Regions from separate parts of the Marinicrinis lubricantis genome, predicted to be linked through region 2. Evidence: riboswitches for the same ligand, from Rfam matches in the RefSeq annotation. Region 2 holds a riboswitch; each other region holds the start of a gene.
What was found. A riboswitch is a leader RNA that binds a small molecule or an ion and turns the genes downstream of it on or off. The one in region 2 is predicted to bind cyclic di-AMP.
Positions count from the first base shown of each region.

Region 1: another riboswitch for cyclic di-AMP. It lies ahead of ACFPXP_RS12855 (ubiquitin-like domain-containing protein); the one in region 2 lies ahead of ACFPXP_RS21880 (C40 family peptidase).
Region 3: another riboswitch for cyclic di-AMP. It lies ahead of ACFPXP_RS06905 (3D domain-containing protein); the one in region 2 lies ahead of ACFPXP_RS21880 (C40 family peptidase).

Region 1 covers NZ_JBHSQV010000158.1:6,512-17,079, reverse strand. The annotation lists gene veg (biofilm formation stimulator Veg) at 44-319, opposite strand; gene yabG (sporulation peptidase YabG) at 525-1,382, opposite strand; gene rsmA (16S rRNA (adenine(1518)-N(6)/adenine(1519)-N(6))-dimethyltransferase RsmA) at 1,483-2,385, opposite strand; gene rnmV (ribonuclease M5) at 2,382-2,936, opposite strand; gene ACFPXP_RS12855 (ubiquitin-like domain-containing protein) at 3,158-4,294, opposite strand; cyclic di-AMP (ydaO/yuaA leader) riboswitch at 4,691-4,868, opposite strand; gene ACFPXP_RS12850 (TatD family hydrolase) at 5,051-5,818, opposite strand; gene ACFPXP_RS12845 (HD domain-containing protein) at 5,867-7,090, opposite strand; gene ACFPXP_RS12840 (AbrB/MazE/SpoVT family DNA-binding domain-containing protein) at 7,383-7,655, shown strand; gene rsmI (16S rRNA (cytidine(1402)-2'-O)-methyltransferase) at 7,769-8,653, opposite strand; gene ACFPXP_RS12830 (tRNA1(Val) (adenine(37)-N6)-methyltransferase) at 8,657-9,409, opposite strand; gene yabA (DNA replication initiation control protein YabA) at 9,523-9,873, opposite strand; gene ACFPXP_RS12820 (PSP1 domain-containing protein) at 9,898-10,568, opposite strand, start outside.
Region 2 covers NZ_JBHSQV010000186.1:130,377-140,944, reverse strand. The annotation lists gene ACFPXP_RS21890 (M1 family metallopeptidase) at 1-1,250, shown strand, start outside; gene ACFPXP_RS21885 (hypothetical protein) at 1,262-2,080, shown strand; cyclic di-AMP (ydaO/yuaA leader) riboswitch at 2,190-2,325, shown strand; gene ACFPXP_RS21880 (C40 family peptidase) at 2,330-2,803, shown strand; gene ACFPXP_RS21875 (hypothetical protein) at 2,892-3,542, opposite strand; gene ACFPXP_RS21870 (hypothetical protein) at 3,696-3,986, opposite strand; gene motA (flagellar motor stator protein MotA) at 4,293-5,114, shown strand; gene motB (flagellar motor protein MotB) at 5,086-5,928, shown strand; gene hflC (protease modulator HflC) at 6,005-6,877, opposite strand; gene hflK (FtsH protease activity modulator HflK) at 6,874-7,857, opposite strand; gene lpdA (dihydrolipoyl dehydrogenase) at 8,028-9,434, opposite strand; gene ACFPXP_RS21840 (dihydrolipoamide acetyltransferase family protein) at 9,438-10,568, opposite strand, start outside.
Region 3 covers NZ_JBHSQV010000036.1:19,181-29,748, forward strand. The annotation lists gene thpD (ectoine hydroxylase) at 169-1,047, opposite strand; gene ACFPXP_RS06880 (ectoine synthase) at 1,124-1,507, opposite strand; gene ectB (diaminobutyrate--2-oxoglutarate transaminase) at 1,563-2,855, opposite strand; gene ectA (diaminobutyrate acetyltransferase) at 2,852-3,370, opposite strand; gene msrA (peptide-methionine (S)-S-oxide reductase MsrA) at 3,656-4,636, opposite strand; gene ACFPXP_RS06900 (polysaccharide deacetylase family protein) at 4,802-5,599, shown strand; gene ACFPXP_RS06905 (3D domain-containing protein) at 5,710-6,363, opposite strand; cyclic di-AMP (ydaO/yuaA leader) riboswitch at 6,366-6,553, opposite strand; gene ACFPXP_RS06910 (MBOAT family O-acyltransferase) at 6,859-8,301, shown strand; gene ACFPXP_RS06915 (copper amine oxidase N-terminal domain-containing protein) at 8,338-9,801, shown strand; gene ACFPXP_RS06920 (hypothetical protein) at 9,876-10,514, opposite strand; gene ACFPXP_RS06925 (CYTH domain-containing protein) at 10,545-10,568, opposite strand, start outside.

The sequences.
Region 1 (10,568 bases), on a different contig from region 2:
TGGAAGATATATAAACTCTTCCACTGCCTTTATGCACCATTCATTACTGCTGTACATAGGAAATGCGAACTTGTCCATCATCGCTGCAAACCATCACTTCTACGGATTCCGTCAAAATATCAGCGTAACTGTATGAAACCCGTTTAAAGGCGTGCTGGTCTTGATCCAACTTCACAATGAAGACGGATGGATACGTCTCTTCCAGCACTCCTGTTCTTTCGATCGTCTTTCGGCGGCCGCCGTTGGCCTTTAACAATACTCTGGATCCCACATGTGATTCCAAGCTTCGCTTAATATCAAGCAAAGTGTTTTTTGCCATGTTAGTACCACCTCTTTCCTCATTATTATATCGGAAAAAGGGTGGTTTGTCAAACAAGCTAATTATTATAACAGTCGGTTAAACAGATTGTCAATGATCAAATTTATTGTCTTATGCAAAATGAACCTTTCCTTATCGCGATTCCATACTCTCAGACACAGGTTTTCGCGAATATGAACAGCTTATGGATATGCACAAGCATGCATTACATATGCTGAATATTGGGTAAACCGATTCGGTAACTTCCACGCGTTTCAATCCCGCCCATTCCTTTTATTCCGCTGACGGTATTACTGATGACATCCATCATGTTCACGCTCTCCTGTATGGAAGTGTACGAAACTTTGCAGGCAATTTGTACGGGATCGAGCGCATGTATCAATATTCTGCCGGGTGAGCTGGCAAAATTGGCTCCAGCTTGCAGAAGCGCCTCGAAGTGGGATTGACATGCACCGGCAATCACCGTTAACGTATCTATATTTTTCTCGAATTGCCTTGCCGCTCGGATCGCTTTGACGAAATGAGTCGAATTTTTATAACTGGACAGGTGATACTTATTTTGCTCTGCTTCACTTTTGATCATTCCGTCGTGCCCCGTAATGACTACAATGTCCGGTCTGCTGTTAGGCAACAAACGCAAGAGGGCATCAGCCATATCCTTCTCCGCGACATAATGTCCTTCGACCGGCACTTTGAGCCGTCTATAAAGATCCATGCTCTTGCGCAAGTAGGACGCATCCCCATCGAGATGAAGGACCTTTCCGGGAACTTCGAAATAGGAAGATTCCAAACCCGCCTCACCCATCGTGCGCATTTGTTTCTCTACCTGCACTTTACGAAATTGTTCCATTCGTTTTCTCGTTTCGGTAAAGCGTAAATCATAGCCGAGTGCTGCCGAATTCGAGAACGTCCCTTCAACCCTTTCCAGATCGCTTAAAGGTGCATCAGCAATTAATCGAAACTCGACACCGCGTAATACAGCCGTATTTTGGATGATATATTCGATTCGAAAGATGACATCTTTTCCGTAAGATATACGGACACAATAATCTCCCTGTTTCATGCTGCATCCCTCCTGCGACTATCATATGGTCGTTTATCACGATCGGTTCCATATTTTCAGTCTCAGAACGAAGCAGCGTGGAATATCCAGGAGCATCGGCCTAACGCTCCATCTCCTTGCGAATCTCCTCGCTCAAAGTTGCGAATTCCTGCATGGACAATGTTTCTCCGCGGCGGCTGGGTTCAATCCCGCACCGGTGCAGCAGATCCGTTAACTGCTCCTTTTGTTGTTTAGAAAAGAAGCGAGTGACTAAATTGTTGTACAGCGTCTTTCTTCTTTGGGTAAACGCAGCCTGCACAACCTGGAAGAAAAAGTCGGGATCCTTTACGTTTACCGGCGGCTGCTGACGCAATGTGAGACGCATGACGGCCGAATCCACATTCGGCTGAGGAATAAATACGGTACGAGGCACATTCATAACCAGCTTTGCCTCGCAATAATACTGGATCGCTATACTCAAACTGCCATAATCCTTGGTTCCTGGACTGGCAGTCATTCGTTCGGCCACTTCCTTCTGAATCATTACAACAATATGCTCAAAAGGAACGTTCGATTCCAGCAGCTTTAATATAATCGGTGTAGTAATATAGTAAGGCAGATTAGCGACGACGCTGACTTTGCCGAATCCCCGAAACTGCTCCTGCATTAACTGATGGAGATCAGTCTTTAATATATCCTCATGAATGACAACTGCATTCGGATAAGGGGCTAAGGTTTCCTGCAAAATGGGAACCAATCGGCGGTCAATTTCCACTGCTGTCACCTTTCCGGCGGCGCGAGCCAAATATTCGGTCAGCGCTCCGATACCGGGGCCGATTTCCAGAGCCCCTTTGGTCTCATCTAATTCAGCGGCCGCAACGATATTCCGAATCATGTTTTGATCCGTCAGAAAATTTTGTCCGAGGCTCTTCTTCATTGAAAAATCATGTTTCCTGACGATTTCCTTTGTTCTCGTCGGGGTCGAAATGAATTCATTCGATTGACTTCGCGTCACTTCCATCATTCCTTAGTCTCTATTTGTCGAACAGCCGCCTCGAACTCCTCTTTCGAAATTCGGAACTGACTGCATCTTTTCAAAAATTGCTTCCCGTTGCAAACTCCTATACGCAGAAGCTTGCCCATCTCTTCCCGTCTTCTGGCTGCCTCTGGATGCATCACCAGCCTCGCTTCCATCAAATCAGCCATCGTAATGGCACTAGGCGAATCATCTTCAAGATGGGGCTCTGCAGTGTGCACATGCTCCAGCGCTCGCCTAATAGCTTCTGGAGAGGCATGCTCAACCCCAACCTTCCCTTTCGCCTTTGCTTCCTGTACATTCAAGAAAGCGTGCTTGCATCCCGGCACATGCTCCGATATGATGCTGCGAATTCGTTCCCCCGGATGATCCGGATCGGTAAAAATAATGACTCCCCTGCGTTCTTGCGCCAGACGGATCGTATGCAGAACATGTTCGTCTATGGCTGAACCGCCTGTCTCTATTGTATCTGCGTTAACGGCTCTCTTCACCGCTACCGTATCATCCTTACCCTCAACGACAATAACTTCTTTGATCATACTTTGATCCCTTCATATGATTTTATGAATCCGCCCATCTCATCCATTTATTTTACCACACGTCTACGATATATTTTCATTATTCCTTTTCCGCTTTAGCTGATTTTGCCGCTGCAACCCAATACAAATATTCCCGTACCTTGAGAGCTTACGTGAATCCTCAGCACTCTAAGGTCGTAAAAAAAAGAAAGGGGCTGCTCCCCTTTCCAATGAATTATCCTCTATGAAGGTTTATTCGGCCCAATGACATAGACAGTGTAGCCCTTTTTCCTGCCAAACTGCTTGGCTTCAGACGTGCTCTCCATATATACATCGATATGATTGCCCTTCACCGCGCTGCCGGTATCTTCCGCTTTGCGGAAGCCTAGGCCCTCAATGTAGATCCACCAGCCGATCGGTATGACTTTAGGATCTACAGATACGGTGCGTCCTTCCTGTACTTTCGTGCCGGAATACGTAATACCGTATCCAGGATCACCCTCGCTTTTTCCTGTCGAACCTGCGCCTGCATCATAAGCAGTCAATTCCACGTCCGTAAGCACTTTTTTATAATCGAAGGTAACTCCGTCAATCGTTACCTCATCAACGGATGGCGAGGACGCCGACAAAATGGCAACAGGATTTTTCGTTCCGACAGCAACCACTTCTTCTACCGGCTCCTGCAGCACGTTTTTTTCGACCATTTTCTTGGAAACCACTTTCCCGTCAGCGATCGTCGTCTCCACCTTCGAAACGAGAACGCCTTCCTGCCCTTCCTGCACTAACTGCTCTTTGCCTTTGAGCAAGCTGTTGTCTTCTTTTTTCACCGTCTGAAAAGGAATGGCATGCTGCACTTCCTCCACCTTCGTTTCGACTTGTACGACAGTGATCTTTAACTGCTCCTTAACAGGATTTGATGCATCAGGAAAGATCTTATCATCTGCATCAAAGGCAATATCTAAGTCTTGTAAAGCTTCTCCAACCGTATCGGCTGTTGTATATTTTGTTTCGGTCTTCCCGCTCGAAGTAACCTGTACAGCCTTAGCGGTTTCAATTTCAATAACGGATTTATGCTCTAATTCTGCATTAAGCGGCAAACTAACAACATCGTGTTCACCTAATTTCACTGACTGTTCTTCCAGCAGCCCCTGTACAGTTGCTTCCTTTGTTTGCACCTGCTTTTGCACTCCGTCAATCGTTAATGTGACAGATTTGCTGTCGGTGCCATGAAGCAGAATGAAGAACAGCAGGGAAACAGCGATCAATGAGAAACAGGTGATTAACCACCATTTTTTGTTCTCATGCTTCCATCGAATTGCGAAAGACATTGCGGATGATCGCTTCACTGAGGCCGTTTCCTTTTGAGTTTGAAACGTCACTCGTTTAGCCCTCCTTCAAAGTCCCGCCGTAAATGTTACGCATGATGCAATATACTTGACGCGACTATTCAGTTTATTGAATCTTCCACTTCAAGGGATGGTACGGCTCATCCTCGTCCATGACATCAATGTATGTGCATAGACTCCGATCCATTCCAACCGTTCGTCTATTAAGGGGATGATCCTTGCTAGAGAACGTGATTCCATTAACCTTTCATGGTCATCATCAAATACGTGTGCTGTCACTTCCGGAAATGATCAGCTGATGTCGATTCACATATTTAAAACCTGTCTATTTACCAAAAAGGAATTTCAAAAAATAAAAAGAGCCTGCGAAAAGAGGAACTCTTGTCGCAGACTTGTACGATTTTTGTCCAAGTCATAACCTTTGCGAGGCAGTTCACCTTTTCACGCTTACGAGGTTAGCTGTCGGATTCGGGCCTAAGCAGCAAGCCCTATTAGTGTCTAGTCAACACCAAACTCACCCCAAAGTGGATTCAGACTAGTAACTTGTCTTCACCACGATAAAATGGGTCCCCCGTTTTCTTGCAAAGAAACTAAGCGATGATGGTTCAATGGAATCAATATGAAGTTTCTAAGAAAAGATGATAATCGCTTTCCGGACCAGTGTAAAGCAGGTAAAAACGGAAATTGGCGGTTAATTTCCGCCCAAAATCACCTTGATCACCATTTTTTCAAAGATAATAATTGTTTGTTGCATCCTCACTTGAAATTTCAACGCTTTACAGGCATATATTAATTTATTCCAAACAACTTTTTGGCATTATTCCCAGTTTGTAGTACAATTTCCTCAAAACTGACCCCTCTTAACTCAGCGGCTGCCAATGCGACTAACTTTACAAAACCCGTTTCGTTTCGCTTTCCCCTATTTGGGTGTGGTGCCAAATAGGGGCAATCTGTTTCCACCAACAAACGGTCCATCGGTACCTTCTGAAGCACCTCTTTAGGCTGTTTTGCATTTTTAAATGTAATGGGTCCTCCGAAAGAAATATAAAAATTCATATCCAGGCACTGCTTCGCCGTCTCCCAGCTCCCCGAATAGCAATGCATCACACCGCCGATTTCCGATGCGCGTTCTTCCTTCAATATCTGCACGACATCATGATGCGCATCACGGTTATGAATAACGATCGGCAGCTTAAGCCGCTTCGCCAACCGGATCTGTTCCCGGAACACCTGCTGCTGTACATCCTTTGGAGACGTATCCCAATGGTAATCCAGACCCATTTCTCCGAGCGCGACCACCTTCGGATGGCGCGTTAATTCCTCAATCCACTCGAGGTCTCCTTCCTTCATAAACACCGCATCTACTGGATGCCAGCCGATCACTCCATAGATAAAATCATATGTGTCAATCAGTTGAATCGTAGACTGTATCGTTTCCCGATTAAAGCCGACATTGATCATCCGTTCAACTCCTTGCTCCAGTGCCCTTTGTATAACGGATTCACGGTCTTCATCAAATTGTTCTGTATCTAAGTGTGTATGTGTATCAATTAGCATGTTTTTTCTCCTTTGATTGTTCTAAGTATTCAGGTAACGTTCTTGCCTCTATATAATTCCTTCCGGAAAATATAAATGGTGCATCCCATTGTGTATCCCGCTTATGGACCGAACAATATGGGATTTTTCGGAAATATCCACGAGTTCGTCGCTTTCGGTTAATAAATAAATTGGAATTTTCTTCTCTAACATGCCCGGGCGGTTCACATCATATGAGAGATCGCTTGGAAAATCTACAGCCATATAATATTCAGGATCATAACCGCACTGACTCAATTTCAATCGAACGGCGTCGATCAATGATTCGTCAATTTGTTCCATCGATGTATATTTAAATAAACGGCGATGTAAAAATCGGCTGCATAAATCTGACAGGATATGATCCTTCTCCAGCGTCCACTGCATCATCGTCATTTGAATGAATGACTCATCCAGCATCATATATTGCTCCACACTCACTGTTCCTTCTATTAAATAATCCATCGGGGAACATAAGAAACTGAATTGATATCCAGATTCATACAGCGCTTTTGCCCTCTGGAATATTTTAGTCAGTATAATTTCCGAGCTTCGAGTCACCGGATGGAAATAAACCTGCCAATGCATCTGATAGCGCGACATTAAGTAGGCTTCCACCGCATGCATCCCGCTTTCTTTAATGACCAGATGTCCTTTATGAGGACGAAGAACACGGATGATCCTCTCCAAATCATAAGTGCCGTAGTTGGCTCCTGTGTGGTATGCATCACGCAATATGTAGTCCATTCGGTCCGCGTCCAATTGACTCGATATGAGACTGACGACAATGCTTTTCGGATATTTTTTTTGAATCACCTCAGCTACTTTATCGGGAAATTCAGCAGAAACCTTTCGAAGCACCTGATTGACTTCCGTATTCTCCGTCAGGATACGACAGGTCCAATCCTCGTGATTCATATGTAAAGCGGCCTCAATCGAATGAGAGAACGGCCCATGTCCAACATCGTGCAGGAGCGCAGCGCATAAACAAAGCAACCTTTCCTCCTGTGGCCACTCCGCCAAATGGTGTCTCTCAAACTGGGATATAATTTTCCGAGTAATCTCATAGACTCCAAGCGAATGGGAAAAGCGACTATGCTCTGCACCATGGAATGTATAAAAAGATGTACCTAACTGTCTAATGCGCCGTAGCCGCTGCATTTCCTTCGTACCGATCAGGTCCCATATCACCTGATCTTGAACATGGACATATCGATGGACTGGGTCTCGAAACACTTTCTCTTCCTTTAACATGGTTTTCTCCCCCTTCATTCGACAAAAAGATCAAACCTTCCATTTGAATATGTCGAATTTTGATACCAATAGATTTCCAATAAATCGACTATTTTGAGGCAGTTTTAGTGAGGAATGTCGAAATGAACTGCCCGAAAACCCTGATGTTTCTTCATTTCTCATAATTTTTAATATTTCACGCGCGTCAATTTCTATTGACTATTATGGGAATGACTGGTATCATAATCTACGAAAATAATGTCGAAAGTTGCCGATATAAATTTATTTTTTATTATCCATAGGAGGACCTATCATGATGAAATCGACTGGTATTGTTAGAAAAGTAGACGAATTGGGACGTGTAGTTATTCCCATTGAGCTTAGACGTACACTTGGCATTGGCGAGAAAGATGCGCTTGAAATTTACGTTGATGGCGAAAGAATCATGCTGAAAAAATATGAGCCCGCATGTATTTTTACAGGCAATGCAGATGACTTGATTTATTTCAAAGGAAAAATGATCAGCAAATCTTGTATTCCTGAATTAATAGATTTATATAAATCCATGACAAATGCCAAAGAATAGGTTATACTATACTTATTGAATTGTTAAATCCAACCTTGTTAATTCTAACCTTTTCATATCTCCTTTGTATTCCCGCAGTCTACATGACCGCGGGATTCTTTTTTCAGTTCTGACTACAAATCAATACATTCGTTATATACCTCACGCTTAGGCAGTCCCCGGTCCAGAGCGGCCGCCTTTACTGCATCCTTTTTCGGCATTCCCTCCTGAATGTAGCGGCTTACATGTTCCTGAATGGACATTGATGTCCACCACGACGTTTCTTGATCATCCTCGGCAGTTCGCTCATAACCTTCGATAAACATGCAAAACTCCCCTAAAGGATCATTTCCGATAAAATGTTCGATACATTCAGAAATCTTTCCTCGTAAAAATTCCTCGTGCCTTTTCGTCAGTTCTCTCGCCAAAACAATACGCCGATCTCCCCAGATTTCCAACATCATTTGCAAGGTTTTAACCACACGATGCGGAGCCTCGTACATCATGAGTGTCGTTTCCCATTTGCCCCAATGCTCAAGCTGCAGCTTCAGCATTTTCTTGTCTCTCGCTGGAAATCCGATGAAGGTAAATGCACTGGTGTCCATTCCTGATGCAATCAATCCGGTTAAGGCCGCATTCGCGCCTGGAATCGGAATGACATCATGACCGTTCTCTATCGCTTCGCGAACCAGCTCAAAACCGGGATCAGAGATCGCAGGGAGCCCCGCATCACTTACCAGAGCCACCTGCTCGCCACTTTCCAACCTTTCCATAATGTGCTTCCCGCTGGATTGTTTATTATGCTCATGATAGCTGATCAGCCGCGTATGAATATCGTAATGGTTCAGAAGCTTTCGAGTCTGGCGCGTATCCTCTGCCGCTATTACATCGACTTCCTTCAGCATTCGGACCGCTCGAAAGGTCATATCCTCCAAGTTGCCGATCGGCGTTGCAACCAGATACAGCTTTCCGCTTCCCTCATTATGGATTGTGTCCTTGTAGCTTTGTTGAATATTCATGGCTTACCCCTTATTCCCGTAATAGATTTCCATCAATTCATCACAGTACTGCTGCTGGTCGTTGTATACGATCAGTGGGGGCAGAACACGAAGATCGGGTTTTCCATCTCGTATCGCCTCGATGAGCACCATATTTGCTTCCGCTTCCTTTTTGGGATGGACCAGCCTTATCCGCTTCGGTTCCATCTTATACTTGCGCATATATGTACAAATATCCGCCAGTCTTGACGGCCTGTGAACGATCGCCACTTTACCGCCGCTTTTGGCGAGCCGTCCGCAGGCAGCAATCACATCTTCGAGCGTACATTTAATTTCATGACGGGCAATTGCGACGTGCTCATTCATGTTTCGATCCCCACTTCCCGGTGGGAGATATGGAGGATTCACTGTTACTAAATCGAATTGACCATATCCGGACTGCAGATGGTACTGCTTCAAATCCTCATGCACGATCTCGATGCGTTCCTCAAGGCGGTTAAGACGTACATTACGGCGGGCCATTTCAACCAACCGTTCTTGAATTTCCACTCCTGTAATATGTGCCTTGCTGCGCACCGATAAAAGCAGAGGGATCACGCCGTTGCCGCTGCATAGATCCACAATACGCCCCCGCACCGGCACAGAGCAGAACCGGGATAAGAGCACCGCATCCACGGAAAAGCTGAACACTTCTTCACTCTGTATAATCTTCAAATTTTGATTTAATAAATCATCGATTCGTTCACTGCTGTATATCGGGACCTTCGTCTGTTCCATTCGTTTACCTGCCCTTGTTTCATTATGCCTTCAACCCTTACATGGATCTTTCCACACACTTCAACAGATTTGAAAAAAACCGTAGAGTATTCTCTACGGCATTATAACGCTTATTATTTGTTTAAGAAAGAGAGACAAAACAGGCAATCGCCTTCGGTCCTTAATTGGCCGTAGTGCAGATTGCAAATATGAAAGCCTTCCGCATACAATCTTGCCAGGTTATCGTACCCTTCGCCGACGACATCATTTGGCCGCTGTTCATCCCTGACATTCTCTTTGGGGGAAGGTTCCAGCTCTGGGGACGATTTCAGCAAGCGCCTCAGCTGTTCGTTCTCCATCTGGAGACGATTGTTTTCTTCCAGCAAATCAGCCACTTGTTCCTTTAAGTGTGACAGGTCGTCTCTCAGCTTGGTCCAATGTTCCTCCAATGCGGAAATATCCGAATATATATTATTTTTACTCACTAGCTCCACCCCAGTGATTTGTGGTTACTCTTGCACGGCTGCAACATCATCGAACGGCAATTTCATGCTTTTATTCAATTCGAAAATTTGAACCTGAGCCATCCGTTCGTTCGGATGGATGGATAACACTTTGCCTTCACCCAATGATGTAACCACTAAGCTGCCCACAGAAGGTATTTCTTCTTTCTCTTTGATCGTTTCATAATTGTCATGCTCATATTTTAAACAGCACATCAGCCTGCCGCATAGTCCGGAAATTTTCGTAGGGTTTAAGGATAAGTTCTGGTCCTTGGCCATTTTAATCGAGACGGGTTCAAAATCACCGAGCCACGTCGAACAGCACAGTGTTCTTCCACATGGACCAATGCCGCCCAGCATTTTCGCCTCGTCCCTGACGCCGATTTGGCGAAGTTCAATTCTAGTTCTGAAAATACCCGCTAAATCTTTGACAAGCTCCCGAAAATCGACACGGCCTTCCGCCGTAAAATAAAAAATGACCTTATTGCGATCAAATGTATATTCAACGTCCACCAACTTCATCTGCAGCTGGTGCTGACGAATTTTATCCAAGCAAATTTGAAAAGCGTTCTTTGCAGCTTCTTTGTTCTCCTCTACGACGTGAGCATCCTGATGGTCTGCAATCCGAATGACTTTCTTAAGAGGAAGCACAACGTCCGACTCGTCCACATCTTTTT
Region 2 (10,568 bases):
CGGAATTTTATTCCGACTTCGGAATCTATAATGTCAAAATCAACGTCCCTTCTAATTACATCGTTGCCGCAACGGGCTTCCCTGCCTCGAAGACCAAAGTAGCCGAAAACCGTAAAATCTACCACTTCTACGCCGACGACGTACACGACTTTGCATGGGCGGCTTCTCCCAACTTTCTTTATGAAGAAATGTCGTTCTCTTCCTCAGCGGTACCAGGCATGAAAATCAAGCTATATTTGGATCCTTCTCACAAAGAGCTGAAAGACCGCTACTTCTACGCAGCCAAAAAAGCGATAAGCAGCTACAGCAAGTGGTATGGTACATATCCTTACTCGACCTTATCGATTGTCGTCCCTCCTGCCGGGGCAAACGGTGCGGGAGGCATGGAATATCCGACACTCATTACAGGGTGGGCAGCCGATGAGGCCAATCCTGGTTATGAGCTGGAGCGCGTCATCGTCCACGAGATTGGTCATCAATACTGGTATGGCATGGTGGCCAGCAATGAATTTGAAGAAGCCTGGCTGGATGAGGGGTTCACTTCATATGCCGAGGATAAAGTCATGGAGAAGGAATTTGATATTTCGCCTGTTACGCCGGTCGAATCGATTTATATGACCAATCCCGCTCCATTAAAGCTGGATTCATGGCATTATGACAACCATCAGCATTACGCAGACAATGTGTACACAAGAGCCAAGCTGATTTTACTGGCCATAGAGGATGAAATCGGAGAGAACAAAATGCAGCAGGTGCTCCGATCCTATTTTCAGCGATGGAAGTTTAAACATCCGGACAGTACCAGCTTTCAAACGGTACTCGAGCAAGTCACCAAAAAGGAATGGGATCAATTCTTTGAACAATTTGTTTTCGACGGACAAATGGTGGATTATCGTATCGAACAAATCGATACGAAAGTCGTTCAGCAAAACGGACAAAAAGCCTACGAGTCTTCCGTCACCATTACAAGAAACGGCGGCAGCTATATTCCAGTATCCATTCTATTCCGATTTGACGACGGGACGGAGGTCACCAAACTCTGGGAAGGCAAAGAAAAGCAGTTCGTGTTTCGCTTTACTCATTCAGCACCGCTGTCTTGGGCGGGACTGGATCGATCCTACGAACAAACCCTGGAGAACCTCCGAATCAACAATTTCATGAAGGCGGAAGTTCCGAAGGAAGAAGAAACCAAATGGAATATCGGCACTGCGCAAGCATTAGAATTTATATTTGGACTACTGGGATGGTGAGGTGACACGTTTTGAAGCAGTTACTATTACGCGGCTGGCGAACAGCTTACGGGCACCCTTTATTAATACTGATGTTTTACTTTTATCATTTCATCTGGGGCTTCTTCCTTTACCGTTTAATTCGATCGATTACGGTGCCCATTCTGCAGAGGTATCCAGGCGATGTCCTGAACCCTATGGATCTGAAGCTGTACTGGCTTGAATTTCATTTTCGCCTGACAAAAACCGATATGATTGAACCGTATTTATGGGGATTAGGAGGGCTGCTTCTCCTTCGAATGGTACTCACGCCGATTCTTCAATCCGGATTATTTTACACCTTCCACGTGACAGGCCACAGACAGCGCCGTTCCTTCCGAAAAGGTGTCCAAAAATATGCTAAAGTGTTCGCTTTATATTATGGACTCAGGGTAGTGCTGACAGCTGCCCCTCTCTACTGGCTTCTCCCTTTATGGATCGGCAAGCTGCAAACGCACTATGAGCTGCTGCCGTACTTGGAGGAGGTTTGGCTGACTTTCGCACTTTACTTGGTGTATCTCATCTTTTTGAAGCTTATCTTCATGTACAACCAGTTCAGATTACTGACTGAAACTGAGCTGCTCAAAGGCATCACTTCCTTGTCGACCATGCTGCACCGATCCGCTCTTATTAGCGCTGCGGTCTTTGGCGTAGTGATTGCCGCTACATCCTTGTATTTCCTGGCCTCGTGGCTTTGGGCAGGACTGCTTGCAGTCATTTTATATCAGGTCTACCATCTCGTCCGCGTATTATTTCGATTTTGGGAAATCGGCTCGCACTATGAGCTTTGGAAAATGAATCACCAGCAATGATTTTCTCGCCTTATAACGTGAAAAACTAAAGCAAGTTTCAACAAGATGAAATTTTTTTCGAGTGAAAAAGAAGGAAATTGCAATTTAAGGGCGAATACCTCTTCTTTGTGAAAATATACTGCCGAATTCCCTGGAATCAGGGAAACGGGGGAACCACTTCGGGTGAATAGGCTTGATGTTCAGAGCCTTAGGGAACCTTCGACCGAACCCATAAGCTAACCTCGCAGGCATCGGAAGGGGTATTTTGCTTTGAAAAAATATAGCATCATGGTGCTATCGATCGTGCTGCTGCTTGCATTTTCTAGCAGTGCATGGGCAGCATCACCGCTGGAAGAAACCGTAGACGAATTGCTGGGAACAGATTACGAATGGGCTGGAACGACAACCAAAGGCTTCGATTGCTCCGGTTTCACTCAATACGTATTCAAGCAATTCGACATCGAACTACCTCATTCTTCCAGTGCACAGGCCTCCAAAGGAAACCCTGTGGAGAAGAAGGATTTACGTGCAGGCGATCTTGTGTTCTTCAACACGAGCGGAGATGGCATCTCCCATGTTGGGATTTACCTAGGCAATAACAAATTCGTTCATTCTGCTACTGATGACGGCGTCATCATCAGCGATATGAGCGAGAAGTACTATGCTCAGCGTTATGTGAAAGCCCGCCGAGTGCTGGGTAAATACCTGTATGACCGGATCGCTGTGGAACAACCGCAACAATAGAATATGAATGTATATGATCTACATAACAGACAAAAAACACAGCTCCAAGGGAGCTGTGTTTTTTGTTCATAACGAACCGCCTGCCCGATTATATCGTCCATTGATCGTGAATGATTCCAACGAGATACCAAGTACCGTCCAGTTGTTCAAAGGCAAGGCGGAGACTTCTCCAATCCATTCCCTCTGCTTCCTCTTCGATTCCCCGAATATGGAATTCCACGATGTGCGCTTCAGGATAAGCCTCAAACGCATTGTTGGCAGTCGTCCCTTGTCCGATTCTGCGGTTGAAGCTCGTTTCATCTGGCTGTGAAAAGTCTACATCAAATATAAATTGCTCATAGTATCCGCTAAAAGTCGCTTCAATCGGCTCTCCCGATCCATCATAATGTCCCCAAACCCTCATTTCCCTACTAACGCTCTCGGAGACCAATTGATCAGCGGAAAGCGTAATGTCCTGATCCAAATACACGAAAGCGTATGGACTCAATCGAACCCCTTTTTCCGGATGGACCATGCTGGACAGCTGATTAAAATTTTGTTCCTTCAATAACTGTACGGCTTCCATCGCCCTTTCCGTCACAATCTGCTCATCCGTTGCTCCCGAATCGGCATTTTCATTCGGAACGGCCTGCTCGTTGGTCAGCGAAATGCCTTGTTCATTCGAGTTATTATGGAATGAGGAACAAGCTGGGAATGTGATCAGTGCGATAAGCAGCAACAAAGCAACGGCGTTTTTCATTAATTACTCCTCCCACCATCATGTTGTTTTTTCCGTTACTGGACTGTTATGTATGGATACGCGTACGACAAAGCAAAGTTGCTATTGAAGTTTTTCCCATACCATCCTGATTTATTCCATATAAAAAACCGCTTCAGCCGAAGCGGTTTCGTCTCATATTAAGGAGATGACTCGTAAATCCTGTCCATCGTGCACCGTGATGTGGTGAAGCTGATGAACGTAAGTAATTTTACCGCTTCCGACCTCTATTTCAGGATCCTCACCCAATGCATAGAAAATATCATCAGCCAATGTCGCCGCACATTTATGTTGTTCATCTTCTGCAAGATGCGACCAATGGAATTCTGACATTTCAAACATCTCATAAAATTTATCTATTTTCGAAATGGCCTCGGTCAGTTCTTGATGAATTTGTTCATACTCTCTTCCAAACTTAACACCCATCCTTCCAGCACCTCCTTTGGTTTTTCTTGTTGGTACTAACATACCATTTTGTTCTCATGTATTGCAAAATAGGACAATCCCCAGCATCTCTCATTCACAGGTCCAATAACCATCTCTTTCCTGTCGAATTTTAGAGTTACTTGCGTGAAGTTCCTCTTAAGAATTTCTTACATTTTGCCGATAACAATGAAGAGTGCAGATTACAGCACATTGCGTATGTTTTTGTCGAATACCCCATGTTAAAATCGTTTTCAAAGAAGTACAGCCTGCATTCCGCTTTGCAGGTACAAATAAAGGAGAGTAGCTATGGAGAAATCATCTGTTTTTGGAATCATACTTGCGATTATCGCCGTCGGTGTCGGGATGGTCATGAAAGGCGCGGATATCTCCGTTCTGTTGAACTATGCGGCGATCTTAATTATCTTCGTCGGAACAGCCGCAGCCGTATTGATGGCGTTCCCAATGTCAGATCTAAAAAACGTGCCAAAATTGTTTAAACTGGTCTTCGCACAGCCTAAACTGCTTTCCAAAAAGGAACTGATCAATCTGTTTGTCGAATGGGCTTCCATTACACGCAGAGAAGGACTTCTTGCATTAGAGAGCCGAGTTGATGAAATCGACGATGCTTTCCTCAAAGGCGGCATGCGGATGATCATTGACGGCAATGATCACGATTTTGTAAGAGACGTTCTGATGGAAGACATCTCCGCGATGGAGGATCGCCACCGGGTCGGCGCAAGCATCTTTACCCAAGCTGGTACATATGCTCCGACACTGGGAGTACTAGGGGCCGTGGTTGGTTTGATTGCAGCGCTTGGGAACTTGACCGATATCGAAAAATTAGGTCATTCGATCGCAGCTGCTTTCGTTGCTACGCTTTTCGGTATTTTCTCTGGTTACGTTCTATGGCACCCTATAGCGAACAAGCTAAAACGGCTGTCCAAAAAGGAAGTCGACATGAAGCTGATGATTGTAGAAGGTCTTCTTTCCATTCAGTCTGGTGTCTCAACCATTGCCATCAGTCAAAAATTGTCCGTCTTCTTAACCCCTGAAGAAAGAAAATCATTAGAAGAAGCGGACTCGAAGGGGGAGACGATGAATGAAGAAGCGGCACAAGGAGCATCATGAGGAGCACGTCGATGAATCTTGGCTCGTACCGTATTCGGACTTATTAACTTTGCTCTTGGCCTTATTTATCGTTTTGTTCGCATCCAGTCAAGTGGATCAGAAAAAGTTCGATCAAATCAAAGAATCCTTCAATGACGCTTTTACTGGAGGATTAAGCTTCTTTGAGACCTCACCAAGTCCTATTGATCAAAGCGGCGGATATACCGATCCCGATACCGAAGTGTATCCAAGTCCTACGGATTCTACCATCGATTCTGATACATTAGCCGCGCTGCAAGAAGAACAGGAATTAAAAATGGAGCAAATGCAGCAGGAGCAGCTTGAGCTGGAAGAACTGAAGAAACAACTGGATGAATATATTGAAAATAATGGGTTAAAGGATCAATTAGGGACGAAGCTGAATGAATCTTCCCTGCTCATTACGATTCGCGATAATGCATTGTTCGATTCCGGAAGCGCCGAGGTGAAGGCTGATTCAGAGAAGATGGCGCATGCCATTGGTGACTTGCTGAAAGCCTACCCTGAATATGAAGTTATCATTGCCGGTCATACGGACAATCGCCCCATCTCAACAGCGCAATTCCCTTCTAACTGGGATTTAAGTACGGAGAGAGCCCTGAACTTCATGAAAATATTGCTGGAGGACAAACAGCTTAAACCGGAACGGTTCAGTGCGACGGGATACGGTGAATATCGCCCTGTAGCCAGTAATGACACGAATGTCGGAAGAGCACAAAACCGCCGCGTTGAGGTGTCCATCCTGCGTAAGTTTAAAGAAGATAAGGTTGAGATTTCCACGACAGACCAGCAATAATATATAAAACAAGGCTGCGACTTCAAGATCGCAGCCTTGTTTATTGTCATATTCTGTTCCAATCCCTATGGACTGATTACTCTCCGCCTAATAATATACTTGCGTACGGTGAATGGATAGGGAGCATAATGACAGGTTCACCGTTCAATGTGGTTCTGTAGCTCTGCAGCGTCCGATATAAATTGTAGAAGTCTGGATCTTTACTGTAAGCTTCATTATAGATTTGAGCAGCTTCTTGTTCACCTTCCGCGATGATGCGTTTTGCATCCGCTTGTGCCTGTGCGACGATTTCTGTCGCCTGCCGGTCTGCATTGGAGGTGATTTTTCGAGACTCTTCATCCCCTTCGGACAAGTAACTAGCCGCAATGGCCTTCCGATCGGATATCATCCGATTGAAGACACTCTGCTTGTTGTCATCCGGTAAATCCGTACGTTTTATTCTGACATCTGTTATGGCGATGCCGTACCCGTCCCTTTCCAAGACGGAGGCCACTTCTTTCGTAATTTCATCATTTAAATTGCCGCGGGCTGTTTCTTCAGAAATAATTTTTCCATATTCAATTTCAGATAGCTTCCGTCTTACCGCGTTATAAGTCGCATCACCGATACGACCTTCCGCATTCTCAACCGTCTGCAGTGTTCTTAAAAATTTCTGTGGATCTTCAATTCTCCAGACGGTGTAATTGTCGACAATAATCGGTTTTTTATCGAGAGTTAATATATTCGATGGAGAACTATCATAAATAATCTGATACTTTGGCAGGCTCGTTACGCTTTGAATAAACGGAATTTTGAAATGAATACCTGGATTCTCTTTAATGCTCTGCACTTCGCCAAACTGTAAAACGGCTTTGTATTCACCTTCACGAACGATATATGCTGAGGAAAAGAGCAGGATCAGTCCGAGAATCACAACAATCGGTGTACCAATCAGCCAGCGCTTCTTCATTCCTCCTCACTTCCTTTCTTCGTGCTGTTCAGCAATTCATTCAGCGGAAGATAATTTACCGTGTCGCTGCCTTGATCGGTGATGATAATTTTGGCATTCGGTAAAATCTGCTCCAGCGTTTCTAAAATCAAACGTTTCTCTGTGACCGCGGGATTCTTCATATATTCTTCGAAAATCGCATTAAATTGTGCGACATCCCCCTCGGCATTTAATATCCGGGACTTTTTCTCCCCTTCAGCATTTTCCAATAGCGCTTGTGCTTCACCGCGAGCTTTTGGTAATTTATCGTTTGTATACCTTTGCGCATCATTAATCTTCGTATTTTTTTCCTCACGAGCATTGGTTACTTCCTTAAACGCTTGCTGCACTTCACCCTCCGGCGGTTCAATATCCTGGAACTTCAAATCGATGATTTGAATCCCCGTTTGATATTGCAGCTGAAGTTCTTCGAGCTTGCTCTTCACTTCCGTTTGAATGACAGTTTTCCCGTCCGTAATGACATAATCCAGCTTATTCGAGCCGATGACCGAGCGAATCGATGCACTAGCTGCATTGCGCAAAAACTTCTCGGGATCCTCAATATTATAAAGATACTGTTCAATATTGCTTATTTTCCACTCCACGACCGCATCAGCGGAGACGATATTTTCATCTCCTGTAATCATGAGCGATTCTTCAGGAACAGATTCAATCTGCCCGTTCACTTCCCTATACCCAATATGGACCTTTTGCGTCTTTTCCGCTGGTAGGATGACGACTTCCTGAAGCGGATATGGCAGTTTAAAATGTAAACCTGGTCCTTCCGTAGCCGAATATTGACCAAATGTTAGAATGGCTGCCCTTTCATGCTCCTCTACGGTATAAAACATCGAATAGCCAACGGCAATCACGATAATGATCGCCCCAACAATGATCAACTTTTTCCAAAATCCCTTCGGCAGCTTTGGCAGCTGAAAGGACTCTTGTTCATGACCGTTCATTATGGGTTCCCCTCTCTCTGTTCTGTGATATATGTTCTTACGTAAAAACAAGGTCTTTGGTTCCAGTTTTGATGCTACCAAGGCGTCATTTTATGAGCATTGGATAAATAAAAAAGGCCGTCTTCCAGCTTTGCTGGAAAACGGCCTTTATCGTTTATGAATGTTGATGATTATAGTTGATGAACACCGTGTCCTAATGCACCTTCAGCGGCTTCCATCACAATCTCGCCTAATGTTGGATGTGCATGAATCGTCAGCGCAATATCTTCTAATGTCATTGCCGTTTCAACCGCTAATCCGATTTCGGCGATGATGTTAGATGCTTCCGCACCCACCGCTTGACCGCCAAGAACGACGCCTGTTGCTTTATCTGCAACGATTTTTACAAAGCCTTCTGCACTGTTCAATGCAAGCGCGCGTCCGTTGGCCGCATAATTAAACTTGCCTACAGCATATTCAATGCCTTGTGCCTTTGCTTCCGTCTCCGTAATACCTACGCTGGACATTTCCGGATCGGAGAATACAACGGCTGGAATAGCTTTGTAATCCACGATGGATGGCTGCCCTGCAATAGCTTCGGCAGCGACCTTTCCTTCATAGGAAGCCTTGTGTGCCAATGCCAAACCAGGAACAATGTCGCCGATCGCATAGATATTCGGAATGCTTGTTCTGCACTGCTTGTCGACTTCGATCAAGCCGCGGTCCGTCATTTTGACGCCAATACCTTCCAAACCGATATCGTTCGTGTTTGGACGACGTCCCACAGTGACGAGCACGTATTGAGCAGATACTTTCTTCTCCTCGCCCTTCACGGTATAGGTCACTTCCACGCCGTCAGCTGTTTCCGTATATCCTTGAGCCAATGCATCAGTAACCGTCTCAACGCCGAGCTTCTTCAGGTTTTTAGCAACGTAACGAGTCATATCCTTCTCGAAACCTGGCAGGATCGAGTCAGAGCCTTCCAGAACCGTAATCTTCGTTCCGAATTTCGCATACGCCTGACCAAGCTCGATTCCAATATATCCACCACCGATAACGACCATGCTCTCAGGAATTTCCTGCAAGCTGAGCGCGCCCGTGGAAGATAGAATCCGCTCTCCGTATGGGAAAGTCTTCAGCTCAATCGGACGGGAACCTGTCGCAATAATGCAGTGATTGAATTTAAAGCGATGGCTTTCATCTTCACTGTTGACGCTGACGGTCGTTTCATCGATGAAATAAGCTTCCCCTTGGATCATCTGAACTTTATTGCCTTTCAGCAAAGCACTGACACCGCCGGTCAACTTATTGACAACGCTGGACTTCCACTCTTGTACTTTCGTGAAGTCGATCTTAACGCCTTCCGCTGTAATTCCCATATCCGCAGAATGATTCATGTGCTCATAACGATGAGCTGCCGTAATCAGCGCTTTGGAAGGGATACATCCGACATTCAAACATACACCGCCCCAATTTGCCTTATCGACGATGACGACAGATTTCCCTAGCTGTGCGGCACGAATGGCTGCCACATATCCGCCGGGACCTGCACCGACAACTAACACATCTACTTCTGTTGAAAAATCTCCTACAACCATGTGTTACACCTCCATGACTAGCATTTCGGGATCTTCGAGCAGTTTCTTGATGTAGTTCATTGCATATTGGGCTGTTGCACCATCAATGAGACGATGGTCGAAGCTTAGGGACAAGTTCATTACTTGACCGATGACGATTTCGCCATCCTTCACGACCGGTTTTTGTGAAATACGGCCCGTACCCAAAATAGCAACTTCCGGATAGTTAATGACCGGAGTAAAGAACATACCGCCTGCAGATCCGATATTGGTAATACTGATCGAGCTGCCTTTCATTTCATTTGGAGCCAGTTTGCCTTCACGTCCGCGGACAGCCAGATCGCGAATTGCATCTGCAATACTCCAAATGTTCTTGCGGTCTGCGTGCTCGATAACCGGTACGATCAAGCCGTTATCGGTATCAGTCGCAATTCCGATATTGTAGTATTTTTTATAAACAATTTCACTTTTCTCATCGTCGATCGAAGCATTCAGTGCTGGATATTCACGGACTGCAGCAACCAACGCTTTGACGATAAATGGAAGATAAGTCAGCTTGACGCCTTTTTGCTCAGCAACCGGCTTTGCCTTTTTACGCAGTTCTACAAGCTTGGTCACATCGACTTCGTCCATGATGGTGACGTGTGGAGCCGTATAGACCGACTTGGACATTGCATTGGCAATGACTTTCCGAATTCCCTTCAAAGGAACTCTTTCCTCTGGACGGTCTCCACCAACAACAACCGCTTGAGAAGCTGCTGCTGGAGCCGCTGCTGCTTGTGCTTGAGGTGCCGCTGCTGGAGCGCCGCCAGATGCGAAGGCTGCGACATCTTCTTTTGTGATTTTTCCGTTCTTGCCTGTACCTTGTACTTGGCGAATATCAACGCCTTGCTCACGTGCGTATTTGCGAACACTTGGCGTAGCCAATACTTCGCGAGGATCTACATCAGCGATGCTTGCTGCTGCCGCTGGAGCCGCTGCTGCTTGTGCTTGTGGTGCCGCTGCTGGAGGTGCAGCTTGCGGCGCTTCTTCTTTCGCCGCTGGAGCTTCTTCGCCTGCACCCTCGACTTCGCCTTCCACTTCAAAGGTTGCTACAACGTCGCCTACAACACAAACCGTACCTTCTGATACCTTTACTTCAACAACCTTACCGTT
Region 3 (10,568 bases), on a different contig from region 2:
AACCATTGAAGCCGCTCGCAAACCGGTTGGAAGATGCATTCATACACCAAAAATTCACATGTTCTCCTTTGCAGCCATGATGATTTAAGAAATTGATGCAAACGTATAGCATTCCATTGAAGAAAAAAGACCATCCCCCTTGTTCCTCTTAGGAAGATGGTCTTTATATTAGCTGCGGTGAGCAATAAATTCAGGTCTCGGCTTAGCTGCGGCGAATGGATCGGTCAGCTTATTCTCGACACTGTTGAACACCATGAAGATGTTGCTGCGCGGATACGGACTAATGTTGCTGTTTGAGCCGTGCATGATGTTGCAGTCGAATAGCAATATAGATCCAGCTTTGCCTACCGGTGTTTCAATCCCGTATTGCTCAGCCAACATCGTCAAGCTGTCATGATCAGGCACACCATATTCCTGCTTGCGGAGTGAATGCTTATAGTGGTCATCCGGCGTCTCGCCAATGCACGATACGAACTTTTGATGCGACCCTGGCATCACCATGAGCGGTCCGTTGAACGGGTAATTGTCCGTCAGCGCAATGGAACAGCTAAAAGCGCGCATTCTCGGCATGCCGTCTTCCGCATGCCACGTTTCAAAATCGGAATGCCAGTAAAATTCCTTTCCCGCAAAGCCCGGCTTAAAGTTGATTCGCGATTGATGAATATATACCTCGCTGCCGAGAATTTGCCTTGCCGCTTCATTCAGCTTCGGCTTTTTGTACAGCGCTTCGAATACACTGCTGCTTTGATGGACGGCGAAGATCGAACGAACATCATCCCCGTCTGGTTCCAGAATCACCTCGGAAGCAGACGAGCCCCTATTGGCTTCCAGCATCCGATTCATCTCCTGCTGCAGCTCCTCCACCTCTTGCGGAGTAAAGTAATTTTCTAGAAACAAATATCCGTTCTTTTCGAAGAAATCCAGCTGCTCAACAGAAAGCGGACCTTTCTTATCCTTTCCATAAACGACAGGGTCTTGACGCTGAATGATCTTCACTTCTGTTCCGGTTCGAGTTGGGTACACATCCGTCATTTTGGTGATACTCATTTTGCATCTCCTCCTAGTCAAATGTATTGAAAAAGTGAATAACACTCGTGCTGCTGTTCATTTATCTGATCGCAAATCAATCTAGGATCGGGTAGGCCCCTTCTTCATCATGTACTTCTCTACCTGTACAAGGTGGGTTAAACACGCATACACAGCGGAAACGTTGTTTGACAGTCAAAATGTGCTGTTCATTCCCGCTTAGCGCATACATGTCTCCAGCTTTGATTGTATAGGTCTTGTTGTTCGTCAAATCCTCCAAAACTGCTTCTCCTTCGATGCAGTAAACTGCTTCGACATGGTTCTTATACCACATACGAGTCACGGTGCCCTCATGAAGGACGGTATCATGTAACGAAAAGCCCATCCCGTCATTTTTTAACAGCAATCTTCTGCTGCTCCACGTTTCTGCCTGTACATCCCGTTCTGTACCGAGTACATTTTCTAAGCTTCTTACGATCACGGCAATCACCTCTTATATGAATATAGCGAAATATTGATCTACAGATACACTTCCATCATTGAGCTTTCGTGAAAAGCTGACGGGCGCAATCTTTCAGAATATTCAGACCATTTTGGAGAAGCTCCGCCTCAATAGTGAGCGCCGGCATTACTTTGGCCACCTCGCTGTCTGTTCCTGCGGTTTCCATAATTAAGCCATTTTCAAAGCAAGTACGGCACAGCTTCTCTGCCCACTCCGCTTCTGTGAAGGCAATTCCGCGCATCATACCGCGCCCTCGCACTTCCATTTCAATCTGCGGATAAGCATCTTTGATTTGCTGCATCGTCTCTTCAATCCATTGGCCCTTGTGCTGAATCGACTGCTCGAATTCGGAGTCTTTCCAGTAATTGATTGCTTCGGTTGCTGCGACGAAACCTAAATTGTTGCCTCGGAATGTTCCGTTATGCTCTCCCGGCTCCCATATATCCAGTTCGGGCTTAAAGAGCGTCAGCGCGAGCGGCAATCCATACCCGCCTATCGATTTGGATAGACAAATAATGTCCGGTTCAATACCCGCCTTCTCAAAACTGAAGAACGTACCGGTTCTTCCGCATCCGACCTGAATATCATCCACGATCAATAAGATTTCAAAGCGCTTGCACAACTCAGACAGCTTTCGAAGCCAACTATCGCTTGCTACATTAACGCCGCCTTCACCCTGCACCGTCTCAATGATCATCGCTGCCGGAAGAGATAGCCCGCTTCCGCTGTCTTCCAAATACTTCTCTATGTAGGCAATGGTATCTGCCTCATCCCCGTGATATTTGCAAAAAGGCATCGACACCGTATGATGAAGCGGTACGCCCGCACCTTGACGCTTGAACTTATTGCCCGTGACGGCTAGCGATCCTAGCGTCATTCCGTGGAAACCATTCGTAAAACTGATCACGGTTTCTCTTCCGGTTATCTTACGTGCAAGCTTTAATGCGCTCTCCACAGAGTTCGTTCCAGTAGGTCCTGGAAACATTACTTTATAATTCATATTTCTCGGCTTCAGGATGTGATGCACGAAGCTTTCCAGCAGCCGGCCCTTGGCTACGGTAGCCATATCCAAGCTGTGCGTTACTCCATCTTCCAAAATATATTCAACAAGCTTTTGCTTGATTTTGTCGTTGTTATGACCGTAATTTAACGACCCGGCTCCAGCGAAGAAATCGATATATTCGTTTCCAGCCGTATCCCACATGCGCGCGTTCTTTGCTCTGCTGAACACCGTAGGAAAGCTGCGGCAATAGCTTCTCACCTCCGATTCCCATTGTTCAAACACGTCCATCGTGATTTTTGGTTGCTCCGCAATTTGGATGCTCATGCCAAAATCTCCTTTCGATCGGTTTGGTATTGGAAGGGACCAATTCGGTATAAGGTTTCTTCTTCGTGATTTCCATTCGGAAAATCATCCTCGAGAAAGCCATCGGAAGTCGTGATAGAAGCTTTCCATTGCCTGCTGAATCGTTGAAATAAGCCTATAGAAGGGGAATTTGATGGGGAGATCGTCGCCTCTAGGTAACGAACCTCACTTGAGGTCGGGCGTTCCAATAGATGCTCGATCAATGTGGTGCCAATACCTTCTCCCCTCGCCCTTGCATCAACCGCGATCTGCCATATAAACAGCGTATCGGGCTGCCGGGGGGGAATAAACGCGGACACGAAACCGATAAGTTCGTCACCCGATTGTGCCACTGCACAAGTATCTGAAAAGTATTTTTCCAGCATCATGTAGCAGTAAGCCGAGTTAACATCCAGTACACCGGTTTCTCGAACAAGCTTCCAAATCCGCGAACCATCTGCTCCAGAAGGCTGCCGAATTTGGATTTCACCAATCATTTAGTTGAAACCTCCTTGTATTGTTATATTTGCTGAACACATGAATTAGTGTAACATGAAACCTCTAGTTGCTCACCTGGGCTCAGCCCGTGTATCTTGGGGTAAGATACGATGAAACAGTCACAGGGTTCATTATCCTGTCGATCCTCTAAATCCTTCCCAATGCTTCCCAAATCATCATGGATGCTCCCTATTTGTTCCAAAGTTTGGAATGAACAATAACTCTAAAGAGCAAAAAAACCTGTGCAAACTGCTGCACAGGTCTTCCATGTGATCTATTTCAATCTATTTCGATTCAAATATAGATAAATATTCGCCGTACCCTTCCTTTTCCATTTCCGCCTTTGGAATGAACCGGAGCGCTGCGGAATTAATGCAATAACGCAATCCGCCTCTATCCTGAGGTCCGTCTTCAAACACATGTCCCAAATGGGAATCTCCGTATCTGCTTCTCACCTCGGTCCGGATCATACCGTGACTCTGATCCAGCTTATCGACGATGTGATTGGACAACATCGGCTTCGTAAAGCTCGGCCAGCCGCAATTCGAGTCAAACTTATCCAAGGAGCTGAAGAGCGGCTCTCCGGAAACGATGTCTACATAGATGCCTTCCTCGCGGTGATCCCAAAACTCATTGCGAAATGGGGGCTCGGTTCCATTGTTTTGTGTAACATGGTACTGCATGTCAGTTAGCTTTGATTTCAATTCCTCTGGATCTTTATTCACGGTCCAATGCTTTTCGATGAAAGCGTCCCTTCCCGAACCTCTGCGATACAGATGGTAGCGCAGTGCATTTTTGCGATAATAATCTTGATGATATTCTTCCGCTGGATAAAACGGCTTCGCCGGTTCGATGGACGTCACGATCGGCTTATCGAATCTGCCGCTTTGCTCGAGCTCCTGCTTCGAAGCTTCCGCCTTCTGCCGCTGCTCCTCCGTATGATAGAAAATCGCTGTGCGGTAAGAATCCCCTCTATCATGGAACTGACCGCCTGGATCTGTAGGGTCGATCTGCCTCCAAAAAATGTCTAACAGCTTCTCATATGGAAAAACCAGCGGATCATATGTGATTTGAACCGCCTCTGTATGTCCGGTCGTATGCGAGCACACCTCTTCATATGTTGGATTCGGCTTATCCCCGCCGGTATAACCAGAAACGACTTTATGGATACCGGGCAGTTCATCAAACGGCTTGACCATGCACCAGAAACAGCCTCCGGCAAAGGTCGCGATCTCCAGATTTTGATTTGTCTCAGTTTGTGACATGTGCATCACTCCTTCCTGTTCACTATGGTTCAATTTTAAAGCTGTGCCTTTCATTATTCAAGTTGAAGGTGAATTCTCTTCGATGACGAAGCAGATGAAGACACAATTTCTTCCATGAATGAATTGGCATCCTTGAGAAATCATAGAATGTAAGGAGGTATAGGCATGTTGAAACGAATGCTGTTATTGGGTGTTATGCTATGTACTGCAGCCATTTCCGTTCCCTTTCCAGCTTTATCTGTTGCGCAAGCAGCCATTCCTGAGATGCAGCCAGAAGATGACATACAAGCCAGCTTTAATGATGAAAATGAATCAGCTGTGCTGAGCAAGCTAAAGCTAAAATATCCGGATGTATTTATATTTCATGGAAACCCGAACCGAAAGGAAATTGCTTTGACCTTTGACGATGCGCCGGACATCCGATTCACACCGCAGATCCTGGATATCCTAAAAAAGTACAATGTAAGGGCCACTTTTTTTATCGTCGGGACGAAGGCGCAAAAACAGCGCGGACTCGTGAAACGAATCGCTGAAGAACAACACGAAATCGGCAACCATACGTATGACCATCCATTTCTCCCCGATTTGACGATGGCCGAATTTGAACGACAAATTCAAAAAACCCACAGTATTTTATGGAACATAACACAGGTCCATGCAAAATATATACGCCCTCCGTACGGTTCAATCAAGGAAAGCCAGCTTCTGTGGGCGGCAAATCACCATTTTAAAATCATTAACTGGAATGTCGACACCCTCGATTGGAAAGGCATATCAGGAAACAGCGTATACACCAACGTGTTTCATCAGATCAGGCCAGGCTCGATTATATTGCAGCATGCAGGTGGTGGTGTAACCTCTGATCTTACGGGCACGATCGAAGCGCTCCCGGTTATCATCAACACCCTGCTCGCCAAGGACTTTAAATTCGTTACGATTTCCGAACTGCTGTCTCACAGATGACCTGCAGCGAAAAAAGAACCGAACCGCATTCCGTTATGATCGCAACGGTGTGCAGTCTGGTTCTTTTTTCAGCTGTTCATGCTCCCATACCCATTCATGACGTTATCCAATTATTCCGGCAAAATATAAACGGTCACATCTTGCATGCCAAAGGTTAATGCTTTTGTACGGGAAACCGGCACAAAAATATCGATCCGATTGTCCTTAATCGAACCGCCCATATCCGTTGCTTCTGCATAAAACCCGCCTTCAGGCAATCCGTCAAAATCGTAACCTGTAATATAAAGCTTGGATCCCATAGGGATCATCTTCGGATCTACAGCAACGGTCCCCAGCTTTAAAGGATTACCGTAATAATCGATCGCGCCCCATTTATTTTCCTCAATGGATGCGGTATAAGCTGTTGCTGTCAGTGAGAGCTTCTTTGCATTTTGCAAAGATGCGTTTGCCTGTAAAGTCGGACTGTTTTGAATTTTGAATGTTGATCCGGCTGCCGGAATGGAATAGCGTTCTGAAGTAAAGCCAGGAACCATTGGAATGTTCGTCTTGATTCCTTTGTAAATGTTGAACGGGTTCAAATGAGAATTCGCATCTAGAACCGTTTGCAGAGGAACGTTGAACTTTTTGGAAATCGACCAAAACGTTTCACCGTTTTCCCGAATGGTATAGGGAGCAAGATTGGAGGCGAACGCCGTGTTCACCGTAAGTGCCGAAAACAGCACTCCTGCGGTCAAAAATCTTACCGCTGTTTTTTTCAAATTCATTGTTTTCCTCCTCTAGTGCCTACGAGGTTAGTTGTCGGATTCGGGAAGGAGTTTTCCCTACGCATGGACCTTGTTACGGATTTAAACTATGTACTCCGTAAAAGGACCAATGACGATTCACCCCAAGCGAATGCGCAGCTTCGCAGGAGTCCCCCGTACTTCTTTTGTCGACCTTAAGACCGCGCCATGATGAACGGCATCCATAAAAACGACAACCGAGCATTCAGCCTGGGCCCGGTAAACAAGAAGTTTTGGCTGTATTGAAATTATCATGAAAAGAAGTCTTTTAGAAGCCCATAAATATTGGTATTTTCCACCTCCCATTCCCAGTTCTATCAAATCATCAACAACTGCAACCAATTGAGCCTCTAGATCGTCTTGTTCAATGAAACAAACCTAAAATATTTGTTGAGTGGTGTCAGTGCATTTGGTAAAATGAATTGGATTTTATGTCGATATTTACTTTTATTTTGAAATGATGAAAGGGCGAATTTCATGCTTTTTAACACGTACGAATTCATTTTGGTGTTTTTGCCCATAACCGTTGCGGTCTATTTTATTTTGGGTCGCTTGGGACAAGTCTTTCTGTCGAAGGCCTGGCTGGCTGCCAGTTCTTTATTTTTTTACAGCTACTGGGACATTCGCTATTTGCCCTTATTGTTGGGCTCCATCCTATTCAACTTTGCGGTAGGAAGTCTGCTTGCCCGAATCAACCCTTCTGCCAAGCTTGGCCGCAAGCTGCTGCTAACGGCGGGTATCGTCGGGGATGTGTTACTGCTCGGCTATTACAAATACGCGGATTTCTTCATTGAAAATGTGAATGCCGCATTAGGTACCGACTGGGGACTGCTGCATGTGATTCTTCCACTCGGGATCAGCTTTTTTACGTTCACGCAAATCGCTTATTTAGTGGATGCTTACCGCTTAGATGTGAAGGAAAACAACATCATTAACTACACTCTGTTCGTTACCTTCTATCCGCATCTCATTGCGGGGCCTATTCTTCACCACAAGGAAATGATGCCGCAGTTCGCGGATCGTAAAAACAAAGCGTTCAATTTCAATAATTTAACGCTAGGGACCTTTATTTTTGTCATGGGGTTAGCGAAGAAAGTCATCATCGCTGATACATTCGCACCCATCGCCACCGCGGGCTTCGATACGGCAGACACTCTGACGTTCTTTGACGCATGGGCTACATCGCTGGCCTATACGCTGCAGCTGTACTTCGACTTCAGCGGGTATTCGGACATGGCGATCGGAGCAGCGCTCATGTTCAACGTCCATCTGCCGATCAACTTTGATTCTCCATATAAATCTCTGAACATCCAAGAATTTTGGAGAAGGTGGCATATCACCTTAGGCCGTTTTCTTAGAAACTATATCTACATACCGCTTGGTGGCAACCGAAAAGGCTTTATCATCACCTGCTTCAATTTGTTCATCACGTTCGTCATCGGCGGCATCTGGCATGGCGCAGGCTGGACTTTCCTGTACTGGGGTGCGCTGCATGGAGGAGCGCTCGTCGTTCACCGGATTTGGTCGAAGAAGTTTGGACTAAAAATGAACAAGTATTTGGCGTGGTTCCTGACTTTCAACTTTGTCAATATCGCTTGGATTTTCTTCCGTGCGACTAGTCTTTCCGAGGCGATGAAGGTATTAAAAGGAATGTTTGGCTTCCATGGCTTCGACATACCGGGAACGCTGAATCTGGTACCGTTTATTCAAAATTGGGGACTTGCGATCAGCACGACGCCTTCTTGGCAGTTCGCGTTAATCGCCTTCTTCTTCCTTGTATCTGTCTTCATGAAGAATACGAACCAAATGCGGGACAATTTCAAGCCAACCTGGTGGATTGCCGCCATGACGGCCGTTATCTTTGTCGTGTCGTTGGTTCATTTTAATCAAATCAGTGAATTCCTATATTTCAACTTCTAGTGCCTTAAGCAAGCATGTTAAGGAGGATCAGACCCATTGAAACAAGAAACCGTGTCAACTGTCGAACCTAACGCCGCATCGTCTGCTAAGGCTCGTAATTTTTTCATTTGGTTCATTGTATTTTCACTCATTAGCGTTTCGATTGTCGCATTGATTACTTATATTGTTGATCCGCTGCAATTTTACCGTAAGCCCAGCTGGTATGTACCGCAGTATTCCATGGAGCAGCGATATCAAAACCCGGGACTCGCCCGCAATTATGACTATGATACGATTATCATCGGATCTTCAATGACCGAAAATTTCGTTCCTTCCTATGTAGATGAAGTTCTCGGAGGCAAGTCCATCAAGCTGTCGATGTCCGGCTCTTATTCCCATGAGCATCATCTTATTTCGGAAGCAGCTTTCCGTACGGGACAAGTGAAGAATGTCATCTGGGGGCTTGATTATTTCTCGGTTAAGGGCGGAGAAACGATGGTTCGGGACGACCAAGGACCGTTCCCGTATTACTTATACGATAAGAATCCGCTAAACGACATCAAATATTTGTTCAACTATACGACCATTACTCAGACGATCAACATATTGAAAGGCAAGCTTCAAGGAAGCTTAACTTTGAGAAATTTAGACTACCTGAATAACTGGGATTATTATGCCGTCTATGGCACGGAATCCGTGCTTAAGGATTTGAAGCGAGCAGAAGCTGTAGAACCCTCCTATGTAAAGACAGAAGAGGATTTTGAAGAGATTAAAAAGGCATTCGATGCTAACATCTTATCTCTCGTGAAGGAGCATCCGGAAACGGAATTTATATTTTATTATCCCCCCTATCACGTTTTAAGACATTATGTCTGGTACGAGTTAAATCCGAAACGGTATAACAATCAGCAGCAGTTCAAGCAGTATGTTTGGGATACCTTGTCGGAATATCCGAACGCGAAGATTTTCGACTTTCAAGCTGTGGAAGAGGTCACTTTCGATTCAAATAACTACAAGGACTTATCCCACCATACGCTGGAAATCAATGAGTGGATCATTCAATCGATGGCTAATGGCGATCATCAAGTAACGGATGAAACCATTGGTAAGATGATCTCCGACCTCGATAAACAGGTTGAGAACTTAGATATTAGCCAATTCGATACCGATTCGATCCAAATCGTATACCAAGGCGAGAACGTACCTGCGGGGGCCAATCCAGTAGCTCAGGAGGATGCGCTGTACATTCCTATTAAGGCACTTGTAATCCTTAAAGGTGCTGCTCTTGGGTGGGAAGAAGAAACGAAATCCTCACTCGTCGAATGGAATGACGGCATCGTGAAGCTCAAGCAAGGCTCAACTGAAATGAAAGTGAACGGCGAGACTGTCCAGCTTTCACAGCCTGCACAAATTATAGACGGCAGTATGATGATCCCGATAGAGGCCCTCTCCTACTTTGGACTGCAGGGCGAATGGCAGCAAGGAAATCAGCAGGTCCTCATTACAGAGCTAGTCCAATAAGAGATGAAGTGGTTTTAGGCATCAAAAAGGCGACCCGCTTGGGCAAGCGGGTCGCCTTTTAATGATATATCGTACTATGCTTTGGACCTGTGCTTTCGTGAAACGGTCTGCAGCTCCCAATCGTGGAACTCGATCATCACGTCACGGACCGATTTCGTCACATACAGCCGATCCACTTCGTAGGCTTGTCCCCGCTTCGATACGGAAACCGAGCTGAGCAGCAGATCGACATATTCGCTGTAAAACTCAGCATCCTCCAGACGCCCCTTAATCGCTTCGTCCTTTTCCGTGCCCCTTAAAATAATCTCATAGCCTACGCGGTCTAAGACAAAACATTTCACCCGACTGTCTTTACCATCCGAAACATGAAGTCCGCTCATCAGCGGTTTCCAACGTTTCATACGAAGGATTCCTGCACAGATCAATCCAAGAAGCATCGCAATCAGTAAAGCCATGAGAACGTCCGACAGCGAAACAGACTGATCCAGTTCAAGGATTGAAAGCTTCAGCTCTGCTTCTTGTCCCCATATGACATCGATCACATATTTTCCGAGTTCCAATAAACAAAAAGATGCCATCCCAAGCCATAACGAGACGAGAACGGAATAGAATGGTCTGATTGTGACCTGCCGCAGCCACAGCAAGAAGAACAGCCAGCCTGAAAAGCCTGCGAATCCAATATACATTATTCGAATCATCAGCGATTCAGCCAATTCTGTTCCTCCCTGCTTTAGGCCGAGATCTTATTCTGGTTGTAAGGATGCCCA